DNA from 2 places in the Geobacillus sp. FSL K6-0789 genome. Region 2 is predicted to be linked to the other one. Evidence: predicted binding sites of a transcription regulator. Region 2 holds the regulator's gene; the other holds the start of a gene.
What was found. Region 2 encodes Rex, which represses fermentation and respiration genes when NADH is low (regulators of the CRP and FNR family bind a similar motif). Its sites were predicted from a motif close to TTGTGAAATATTTCACAA; they were not measured.
Positions count from the first base shown of each region.

Region 1: NSQ51_RS03740 (DUF2249 domain-containing protein) is a predicted target of Rex. The motif match lies at 2,901-2,918, and genes of this name have one in related genera.

Region 1 is NZ_CP151966.1:705,797-711,154, reverse strand. It holds gene NSQ51_RS03750 (nitric-oxide reductase large subunit) at 1-1,807, opposite strand, end outside; gene NSQ51_RS03745 (Crp/Fnr family transcriptional regulator) at 2,040-2,732, shown strand; gene NSQ51_RS03740 (DUF2249 domain-containing protein) at 2,969-3,202, shown strand; gene NSQ51_RS03735 (DUF2249 domain-containing protein) at 3,206-3,415, shown strand; gene NSQ51_RS03730 (membrane protein) at 3,412-4,662, shown strand; gene NSQ51_RS03725 (metal-sulfur cluster assembly factor) at 4,685-4,987, shown strand; gene NSQ51_RS03720 (hypothetical protein) at 5,318-5,358, opposite strand, start outside.
Region 2 is NZ_CP151966.1:255,385-260,742, reverse strand. It holds gene NSQ51_RS01445 (type II CAAX endopeptidase family protein) at 302-1,036, shown strand; gene NSQ51_RS01440 (YdiK family protein) at 1,033-1,212, shown strand; gene tatC (twin-arginine translocase subunit TatC) at 1,277-2,026, opposite strand; gene tatA (twin-arginine translocase TatA/TatE family subunit) at 2,047-2,199, opposite strand; gene NSQ51_RS01425 (redox-sensing transcriptional repressor Rex) at 2,217-2,858, opposite strand; gene moaC (cyclic pyranopterin monophosphate synthase MoaC) at 2,874-3,362, opposite strand; gene NSQ51_RS01415 (ABC-F family ATP-binding cassette domain-containing protein) at 3,458-5,358, shown strand, end outside.

The DNA.
Region 1 (5,358 bases), 450 kb from region 2:
CGCCGTCGCGCATCATTTTATATTGTTCGTACGCTTCTAAAATAAGGAGCGTAAGCGGAATGACCTCGAGCGCCGAGAACACCGCGCCAAGAGCGATCCATACTTCCGGTGAACCGTTGTAGTAATAGTGGTGGCCGATGCCGATCACACCGCTGCCCAATAAAATCGTAAATTGGAAATAGAGAGCCCGGACTGTCGATTTTTTCGTCACCAATCTCATTTGTACGAGCAAAAACCCGATGACAACAACGGCGAACACTTCGAAAATGCCTTCGACCCATAAGTGGATGATCCACCAGCGCCAAAAGTCAGCCATCGTAAAGTTCGTATCCGGCTCGATAAAGAACGCGAAGATGTAAAAGAACGGAACGGCGATGGCTGAGTAAAACAGCAAGTGGATGAGCCCGCCTTTGTCGCTTTCTTGCTTCAGCCCTCGTTTGATGCCGCGAAAGACGATGAACAGCCAAAGCAGCATGCCCACGACTAAAATGATTTGCCAAACGCGGCCGAGCTCAATGTATTCCCAACCTTGGTGGCCAAACAAGAACCAGCTGTTCCCTAAGTAGCCGTTGACGCCTAGCCATTGGCCGATCATGCTGCCGGCGACAAGGACGACAAGCGCCCAGAAGAGCAGATCGACGAGCAGCCCTTGCTTTTTCGGCTCTTGCCCACCGACAAGCGGCGCGATGAAAATCCCCATGCCAAGCCAAGCGGTGGCAATCCAGAAAATCGCCAGCTGCAAATGATACCCTTTGGCGATGTTAAACGGCAATAGGTCATGGATCCATTTGATGCCGAAGAAGCTGTCCGGTTCCGTATAGTAGTGGGCGAGCAACGCCCCGAACATCGCTTGCACGAAAAAGAGCGCGGCGACGACAACGAAATATTTGCCCGCTTTCACTTGCGACGGAGTCAGCGGCTGCCGCCGCAAATCGATGACCGGAAACTTTCCTTCTGTATACGCTTCTTGCATGCTTAACTGATAGCGGTGGAACACATACAAAATGATCCCGATGAACAAAATCAAAATCGTGACGCTCGCGCCGCTCCACCATACCGCGGAAAATGACATCGTATTGCCGGCGTCCTCATAGTACGGCCAGTTGTTCGTATAGGTGATGTGGTCGCCAAGTCTTGGCGTGCTTGACAGCCAAGCGGTCCAGAAGAAAAAGTCGGCAATTTGCTTGATTTGGTCGCCGTCCGCGACCCAAGCACGGCTTGATTTTGGCATGTCACTTTCTTTGATCAATCCTTTTTTCAATCCCCAACCGTCGCCATTGGTGAACACGTCGCGGTAATAGTCGCGCACTTTTTCCAACCCGTATACTTGCGCATCTGTCAGGACGAGAACATCCGTAACCGGGTTGTAGCGATTTTTTCGCATTTCCTTGATGACTTGTTCGCGGATGATCGTTTTCTCATCGGCGGTTAAATCGGCAAACGGTTTGTGATACCGCTCTTTTGCTTTGTAATCTTGCATGCCTTCCGTATAAATTTTCAACGCTTCCGCCGTATAGTCCGGCCCCATATACGACCCATGCCCAAGCACGGTTCCGTAATCCATCAGCCCGTATTTTTGGAAGACGGCCTGCCCGCCGATGATCGTTTCTTTCGTCATCAACACTTGGCCGTCTTCACTGCGCACTTCCTTCGGCCTCGGCGCCATTTCTTTAAAAATCCAATATCCGCCGACAAGCAGGACAGTGAAGCTGATTAAAATGGTGAAAATGAGAATCGATTTGAGAAAACCGTTGGTCGTTTGCCGCCCCGGCCGCATGTTGGGGCGAACGGATCGATGAACTTCCATATGAGACAACCTCCTTCTCGTTTGTTCGCCCCCATTGTAGCGTGCTGAATCGAGGCCGGTTTGTGAGCTGGGACAAATGTCCGTTATGATTTATATCACAGCTTTATGGCGTAAGAATGTATACAATGAAGGCAAAAAAGGCCAAACGGCGCGGATGTTCAAAAAGAGAAAAGCATCGATGCTCTGTTGACAGCCGCCACACTTTTGTCACATTTCCAAAGGAGAGAACGCCATGGCGAACCATTGGATGAAAGACCGCTTAAAAGCTGTTCCGTTGTTTCGTGAACTGTCCGATTACGAGCTTGATTCGCTGGTTGCCATTTCCCACGTGCGCGTTTACAAGCCGCGGACGTTTGTCTTTATGCAAGGCGACCCGTTAGAACGTGTCTATTTCATTCATTCCGGCACGGTAAAAATTTATAAAACGGACTTCAGCGGGAAAGAACAAATCGTTTCGATTTTGCAGACGGGAGAAATGTTTCCGCATGCCGGCTTTTTCTTAAAAGGCACCTATCCGGCCCACGCCGAAGTGGTCGAGGAAGCGACATTGATCGCGATCCCGATCCACGATTTCGAACAAGTGCTGATGGCGAGCCCTGAACTTTGCATAAAACTGTTCCGCGTCATGGGCGAAAAAATCGTCGACTTGCAAAACCGGCTTGAGGCGCAAGTGCTCCATAATACGTACGAACAAATCGTGCTGCTTTTGTTGCGTCTGACGCGCACGAACGCCGTCAAACAAGGGAAGTGGCACCGTCTCACCGCCCATGTGACGAACCGCGAGCTGGCCAACATGATCGGCACCGCCCGGGAAACGGTCAGCCGGACGTTGAGCCAGCTGAAACGGAAAGGGCTGATTGACGTCGACGAACACGGCTTTTATTTGATTGACCGCGAAGGGCTCGAACAAGAAATCTTTTTCTAACTCCTTTTTCCCCATCGTCCGGTACCGGTCGGGATGCGCAATGGAGCTGATGGGGTTTCCTTTCAAACATTTCGGCAAGCCCATCTTTCTGGAACATGCTATTCCGCCCTTTCAAACGAAAACGAAACCTTTTTTCCAAAGTGGAATATGTCATGTTTCGGCCGAAAGATGTGAGCTATATCACAACATTCCACAGTGAAAATAATTATCATGATAGTCAAAAAGGAGGAAAGCGCATGGGTGTGACGATTGAACTCGATGTGCGCGAAGATTTGCGGCAGAAACGTGAGCCGTTTGAAAAAATTATGAACGCCATCAAACCGCTGCAGCCGGGCGATACGTTCATTTTGCACGCTCCATTCAAGCCGCTGCCGCTGTTTCCGATTATGAAAGCGAAAGGATTTACTTACGAGGCCGAACAAATCGAAAAAAAACATTGGAAAGTAACGTTTGTGAAGCAGGGGGGATGACCGATGATCCTCGATAACCGCGGACTCGAGCCGCCGCAGCCGATGATGCGGACGCTCGCTGCCCTCGCGAAGCTGAATCCTGGGGAGACGCTGACGATCATTAACGACCGCCGCCCGATGTTTTTGTACGAACAGCTTGACGAGCTCGGCTACCGGCACGAGACGGTCGCACGCGAAGACGGCAGCTTTGAAATCCGCATTACGAAAGGATGAGCAACGTGTTTCCTACTCGCACGGGGACGGAAACAGACGTCCGTCTTCCGTTCTCGTTTATCATGTTCGCCGTGTTGGCGTTCGCCGCGTCGCAGCTTATGTTGCTTGGAGCGATTCCCTCACTTAGCAGCGGCGCGTTCCGGCTGCCGTTCGTATGGGCGGCGGCCCACTTGGCGTTGCTTGGCTTTGCATTGATGACGGCCATGGGGGCGATGTACCAGCTCGTTCCGGTCGCCTTTTTGACGCCGATTTGGAGCGAGCGGCTCGGTTTTTGGCAGTTTGCGATCACCGCTCTCGGCATCGTCGCCTTTGCCGCCAGTTTAGCGTTTACGCCAAACCAAGCGTTTCTCCCTGGCTTGCTTCTGCTGTTCGGCATCGTGCTGTTTGTCTGGCAAATGGCGATGACATTAAAACAACAAAAAAACAAAACGATCATGACGCTGTTTGTCGCGACTTCCTTGTTGTTTTTGCTGCTGACGGGCGCCGCTGGAGGGCTGCTTGCCTTTCACTTTTTCGCCGCCACAGGCGCCAACAGTCATGAAACGGTGTTCGGCTTGCATGTGCTGTTCGGGCTGTGCGGCTGGTTCACACTGCTCATCATAGGCTTTTCGTACAAAATGGTACCGATGTTCTCGCTCGCCCACGGCTTTTCGCTGCGGCCGGCGCGTTACGTCTATGCGCTGTACATCAGCGGGATTGCGGTGGCGTTCGCCAGCTTATTCTTGCGAAGCCACGCATGGCTTATAGCCGGTGCAGCCTTGCTCATGAGCGGATTCCTTGTTTTCGCCTGGCATATCCGCGCCATTTTGCAAAAGCGGATGAAAAAAACGCTTGACCGCCCGTTCCGCTTTTCGCTTTCGGCCATCGTCATCGGCCTTGTGCTGCACGTTGCCGCCTTTGTCGCCATCGTCGTCGGCAGCGGACGGCTGCTTGGCATCATTGTTTATCTATTCATTGTCGGCTGGATTCTCTTCAGCATCGTCGGCTATTTGTTCAAAATCGTGCCGTTTTTATGGTGGACGCATCGCTACAGCGAAAAAGTCGGCCAACAAAACGTGCCGACGTTAAAACAAATGATGAATGAACGAGCCGTCACCGTCCAATGCCGCCTATGGCTTTTCGCCCTCGCGCTGGCGGCCGTTGCGCTTGCTGTCGCGAGCGTGCCGCTGTTCGCCATCACTCAAGTACTGTTGGCTGGATTAAGCGTTGCCTTTGCCGGAACGATTTTAACGGTCTTCCGAAAATAAGCGAATGAGGAGGAAAAGAACGATGGATGTCCGCGAACTTGCCATTCAACAGCTGAAAACGGTCCTTGATCCGGAGCTCGGCATTAACGTCGTCGATTTAGGGTTGATTTATGACTTAAAAATCGAAGATGGGCATATCAATGTCCTGATGACGCTCACGACCCCCGGCTGCCCGCTTCACGACTCGATCGCCGGCGGCGTCAAACGGGCGCTTGAGCACATTGACGGCATCCGTGACGTGCGCGTCCAAGTGACATGGAACCCGCCATGGACGCCGGAGCGAATGAGCGAAGAAGCGCTCCGGCAGCTTGGGCATTTTTCTTGAAACACTCCACTTTTCCATCCCCTTTTCGCCGTTCGCCCGTGTTGGGCGGGCGGTTGTTTCATTGTTCTGCAACTGCTGAACACTCCCCGCCCTTTATTTTTGTATCATATAGAAAAACAAGAACCATCGCTTGGCTATTTAAAGGAAAAACGAATCGAGGCCGCGAATCATATGCCAAGAGGTGAGAGCGATGTTTGCTAAAATCGACGAGCTGAAACAACGGTTGGATTCGTTGCGCCCTTTGCCTCTAGGGATGAATCGATTGTTTTCTTGGTATGAAACGAATCAATATGCTCTTCATCCAATCGAACTGGCGGATCGTTTCCATTTTCAGCTCGTATCTATATACACGTTCCACAACCATGCCATCA
Region 2 (5,358 bases):
GTGCTAACACACTTATAATATTAATGAACTCTTCTCCGTTTTGCAAGTAGGAAATACAAAAAAATAACTGTTTTTCTTTCATGCGCGAAGATAAGGAGAAAATGGGATAACAAGCTGTCAGGCCCCAGATCAATCGGCGCACAAAATCCATTTTCATTATTGCACATTTCTAACATCAATAAACAACGCTAGGCAATTTTTTTGTGGCGGCCGCGCCAACCACGGCCGGCGCGCTTTTCTTATCATTTCGCCGAACATGTGCTACAATACGGATATATTTGAAATAAAGGGGTAAAACGATTTGAAGCGCCGTTACTGGTATGTCATCATCACCTATATCGCCATGCAGCTGTCTTCCTTTGTCGGTGTGCCGCTCCTTCGCTCCCTCGGCGTCGGCCAAGGCGCGCAAACACGTCTCGAAGCAGCGAAAATTGCCTCCGGCTATTGGGCGGTCATCAGCTTTTTATTGGCTTTTGCCATCATTTTATGGCTGCTGCGCGGCGACCGCGATGAACGGACAATGCGGCGGCTGCCGCTCGCCTCGTCATGGATGTGGGCGATCTCGGGCGTCTTTTTGGCGCTTGCCGCGCAAAGCGTTGCCGCCAACATCGAATGGCGTCTATTGGGCATTGAGCCGGGCTCGGAAAACACAAGGCAAATCATCGACATCATCCGCCTGACGCCATTGCTCGTCGTCGTCACGTCGGTCATCGGCCCGGTTTTGGAGGAACTCATCTTCCGCAAAATCATTTTTGGCTCGCTTTATGAAAAATACAACTTTTGGTTGGCAGCGCTGGCCAGCTCGCTTCTGTTTGCTCTCGCCCACATGGAGCCGGAGCATTTGCTTTTGTACACATCCATGGGGATGGTGTTCGCCTTTTTATACGCCAAAACCGGACGCATTTTCGTGCCGATGTTCGCCCATGTAGCAATGAACACGTTTGTCGTTGCCGTTCAAATTTTGTTGGCTGATGAATTGGAAAACATGATGCGCCAAGCGGAACTGCCGCTGGCCATTTGGAGGATTTGGCTATGACGCGCCATCCGCGGCTGTTTTCTGTTCCGTATTTCATCTTGGGCTTCCTGTTTACGTATTTGGCGATCGAAAGCGTTCATGAAACGATTTGGAACGTCTCAACCATCGCGTTGGCGGCGCTGGCCGCTTTTGATTTCGGCACCGCCTTTCGCTTGTTCTTCACACCGAGACAATAAAACCCTCCCCATTGGGGGAGGGTTTTTGCCTGGCGCCGTATGAACCGTCCTCTTGATGCTGCCCTCAATATGGATCGCCGCTTCCTTCCTCCGCCGCTAATTGCGCCTTTCGATAGCCGATTTTGGCAACCCAGATGCTCCCCTCATACAAAAGCGTCAGTGGAATCATGACGATCACTTGCGACAACACATCCGGCGGCGTAATGGCGGCCGCTAAAATAAGCAGCGCCAAATACGCATACTTGCGGATGCGAACAAGAAGCTGCGGCGTAATAAGCCCTAAGCGGGTGAAAAACAGGACAACAATCGGCAGCTGAAACACGATGCCAAACGGCAGCACGAGCTGCAGCAAAAACTGAAAATATTCATTAATGCCGATCATCTGTTGAATGCCGAGCCGTTCCGCCAGCTGATTCATAAACCGGACGACAAATGGAAACAAGACGAAATACGCAAAACCAACCCCGGCTAAAAATAGAATGATCGATGCTGGAATGTAGCTGAGCGTTGCTTTCCGCTCTTTTTCATACAGCCCCGGACTGACAAACGCCCAAATTTGATACAACAGCACCGGAGCAGTCAGTACAGCGGCGATGACAAAGGCAAACTGAAAATACACTTTAATCGGATCGGTGAGGCGGAACGCGTTCATCGTCAGCTGTTTCGCTTCCGCAGTGTGCTGCAAATACACAATGACGTCATCGACAAAAAAGAAGCTGGCTACAAGCGCCGCAACGAAAAAGAGAAGCACGATGATCAGCCGTTTCCGCAGCTCTCCGAGGTGTTCATACACGGACATTTCTTTGTCATTCATCGTTTCCCCATCCTGCCTTGTCATCGGTCGGTTTTCGTTTCTTCGTCATCAGCGAGCCCTTTTGTGGCGTCTTTAAACTCGCGAAGCGACTGGCCGAACGACCGCCCCAACTCCGGCAGCTTTTTCGTGCCAAACAGCAACAAAATGACAAGAACGAGCAACAAATATTTCATGTGTTGTTCTCTCCTTTTTACGATGGCGATGGATAGTTTTTCAAAAAATAGACGAGCGACTGCAGCTCAATGGCTAAATCGATATGATGGACACGAATATGGTTCGGCACGTTCAACCGCGCCGGAGTAAAGTTTAAAATGCCTTTAATTCCTTGCGCGACAAGGCGGTCGGTCAGCGCTTGAGCCGCGGCGGCCGGCACGGTTAAAATCGCGATCGGAATGTCGCCGCGAAGCCGCTCCTCCAGCTCATCGAGATGATAGACCGGCACCCCGCCGACTGTCGTTCCGACCTTCCGTTCATCGACATCAAACGCCATGACAATTTTCGTGTTGTTATTTTTCGAAAAGTTGTAGTTTAAAAAGGCGGTGCCTAAATTGCCGACGCCAAACAAGGCGACTTCGGTCACCTCATCCTCTTCAAGCGTCTGGCGGAAAAACGACAACAAATAATTGACATTATACCCGTATCCCTTTTTGCCAAGCGCGCCAAAATACGAAAAGTCGCGGCGAATTGTCGCCGGATCGACTTTCACCGCCTCGCTCAGCTCGGCGGAGGACACGCGCTGCTTCCCTGAGGCATGTAAATTTTTCAAAAACCGATAGTATAACGGCAGACGCTTGGCAGTCGCCTGCGGGATTTTCGGTTGTTCGTTGCTCATCGTTTCATCCCCCAGCTAATCGGTTTTCCGTCGATAATGGCCGGACTTCCCGCCCGTTTTTTCGACCAAATACGTTGGACCGATCGTCATTCCTTTATCGAGCGATTTGCACATGTCGTACACAGTCAATGCGCATACCGAAGCCGCCGTCAGCGCTTCCATCTCCACTCCTGTGCTCCCTTTCGTTTTGACCGTCACGGTAATCACAAGTTTATACGCTTCCGCCTCTTTTTCCCAAGCAAAGGCAATATCGACGCCTTTTAACATAAGCGGATGGCACATCGGAATAAGATCGGCCGTTTTTTTCGCCGCCATGACCCCGGCCACCTGGGCTACCGCCAGCACATCACCTTTCTCAATGGCATTGTTCGTCATCTTTTCGTAAATCTCTTCATTGACGGTGACGCTCGTTCTCGCCACCGCTATCCTGATCGTATCTTCCTTGTTCGTAATGTCGACCATTTTCGCCCGGCCTTGTTCATTGAAATGCGTAAACGATGACAAGACAATCTCCTCCATTTATCACTATACACCATTTTTCGTTATCTGTCTTTGACCGTTTTCGCGACTTACGTTAAACTATTCGCGAGGTGACGGACATGATCATTTTGCAAGTGAATGGAATCACGAAATATTTTGGCGCTGACCTTATTTTATCGAATATAAAACTAGAAATACAGTCCCGCGCCCGCATTGCTCTTGTCGGCCGCAACGGCGCAGGCAAATCGACGCTGCTGAAGATCATCGCCGGCGAACTTTCTTCCGACAGCGGTGAAATCATCAAGCCAAGCCATATCAAAATCGGCTATTTGGCGCAAAACAGCGGGCTCGACTCGTCACGCTCCATTTGGGACGAGATGCTGGACGTATTCGCGCCGCTCCGGGCGATCGAAGCGCAGCTAGCAGAGCTCGGCGCCCAGCTTGGCGACCCGGATCTGCTCGCCGATCCGTCCCGCTACGAAAAAACGCTTCAAGCGTATGACAACTTGCAAGAGCAATACAAAGAACAAGGGGGCTATCAGTATGAAGCCGACATCCGCTCTGTTTTGCACGGGCTGCAATTTTCGTCATACGATTACCAAACAACGCCCGTTTCCTCGCTAAGCGGCGGACAGCGGACGCGGCTCGCCCTTGGAAAACTGCTGTTGGCCAAGCCGGACTTGCTTATTTTAGACGAGCCGACGAACCATTTGGACCTCGATACGCTCACATGGCTCGAGCAATATTTACAGGCATACCCCGGCGCCGTTCTGCTCGTTTCCCATGACCGCTACTTTTTGGACAAAGTCGTCACCGAAGTGTACGAGCTGTCCAACGCGACGCTTAAGCGGTATAGCGGCAATTACAGCCGCTATTTGGAGCTTCGGGCCGAGCAATACGAACAAGAGCTAAAACGATACGAAAAGCAACAGGAGGAAATCGCCCGCCTCGAAGACTTCATCCGGCGCAACATCGCCCGCGCCTCGACAACGAAACGGGCGCAAAGCCGGCGAAAGCAGCTCGAAAAAATGGAGCGGCTTGAACGCCCGGCCGGAGATGAAAAATCAGCTTCTTTTTCTTTTGCGATTGAGCGGCCGAGCGGCCATGAGGTGCTCACCGCAGAGCAATTGACCGCCGGCTATCGCGAAGGCGCACCGGTCATCCGCCAAATCAGCTTTCGCATAACACGGGGGGAGAGTGTCGCCTTGGTCGGACCAAACGGCATCGGCAAGTCGACATTGTTGAAGACGATCGCCGGAAAGCTCCCAGTCCAATCCGGAAAGCTCCGGTACGGTGCAAATGTGAAAATCGGCTATTACGACCAAAACCAGGCGGAACTGTCGACAAACAAACGAGTGCTCGACGAGTTGTGGGACGCCTACCCGGACAAAACCGAAAAAGAAATTCGCACCGTGCTCGGCAACTTTTTGTTTTCCGGCGACGACGTCTTAAAACCGGTTTCCGCCTTAAGCGGCGGAGAGAAAGCACGCCTGGCGCTCGCCAAACTCATGCTGCAAAAAGCCAACGTTCTCTTGTTGGATGAACCGACCAACCATCTCGACCTTGACAGCAAAGAGATGCTCGAGCAGGCGCTTGTCGACTATCCGGGAACGATCTTGTTCGTCTCCCACGACCGCTATTTCATTAATCGCATCGCGACAAAGCTGTTTGAACTCTCGGGCGATGGGCTTGTCGAATATTTAGGAGACTATGACTATTACGTGGCGAAAAAAGAAGAAATGCGCGAATTGGCGCGCCTGGACTCCCACCCGCCCGCATCACCGGACAGCGGCGAAACAGCCAAATCCACATACGAGCAAGAAAAAGAGGAAAAAAGACGACAGCGCCAACGGCAGCGCCGTCTGGAAGAGATCGAAGCCGAGATCGCCGCACTGGAAGCACAAATCGCTGAAACCGAGCAGCAGCTGTGCGACCCGTCTGTATACGGCGATTATGAAACCGTGCAGCAGCTCACGCAAGAAAACGAAAAGCGGAAACAGCAGCTTGAAACGTTATTGGC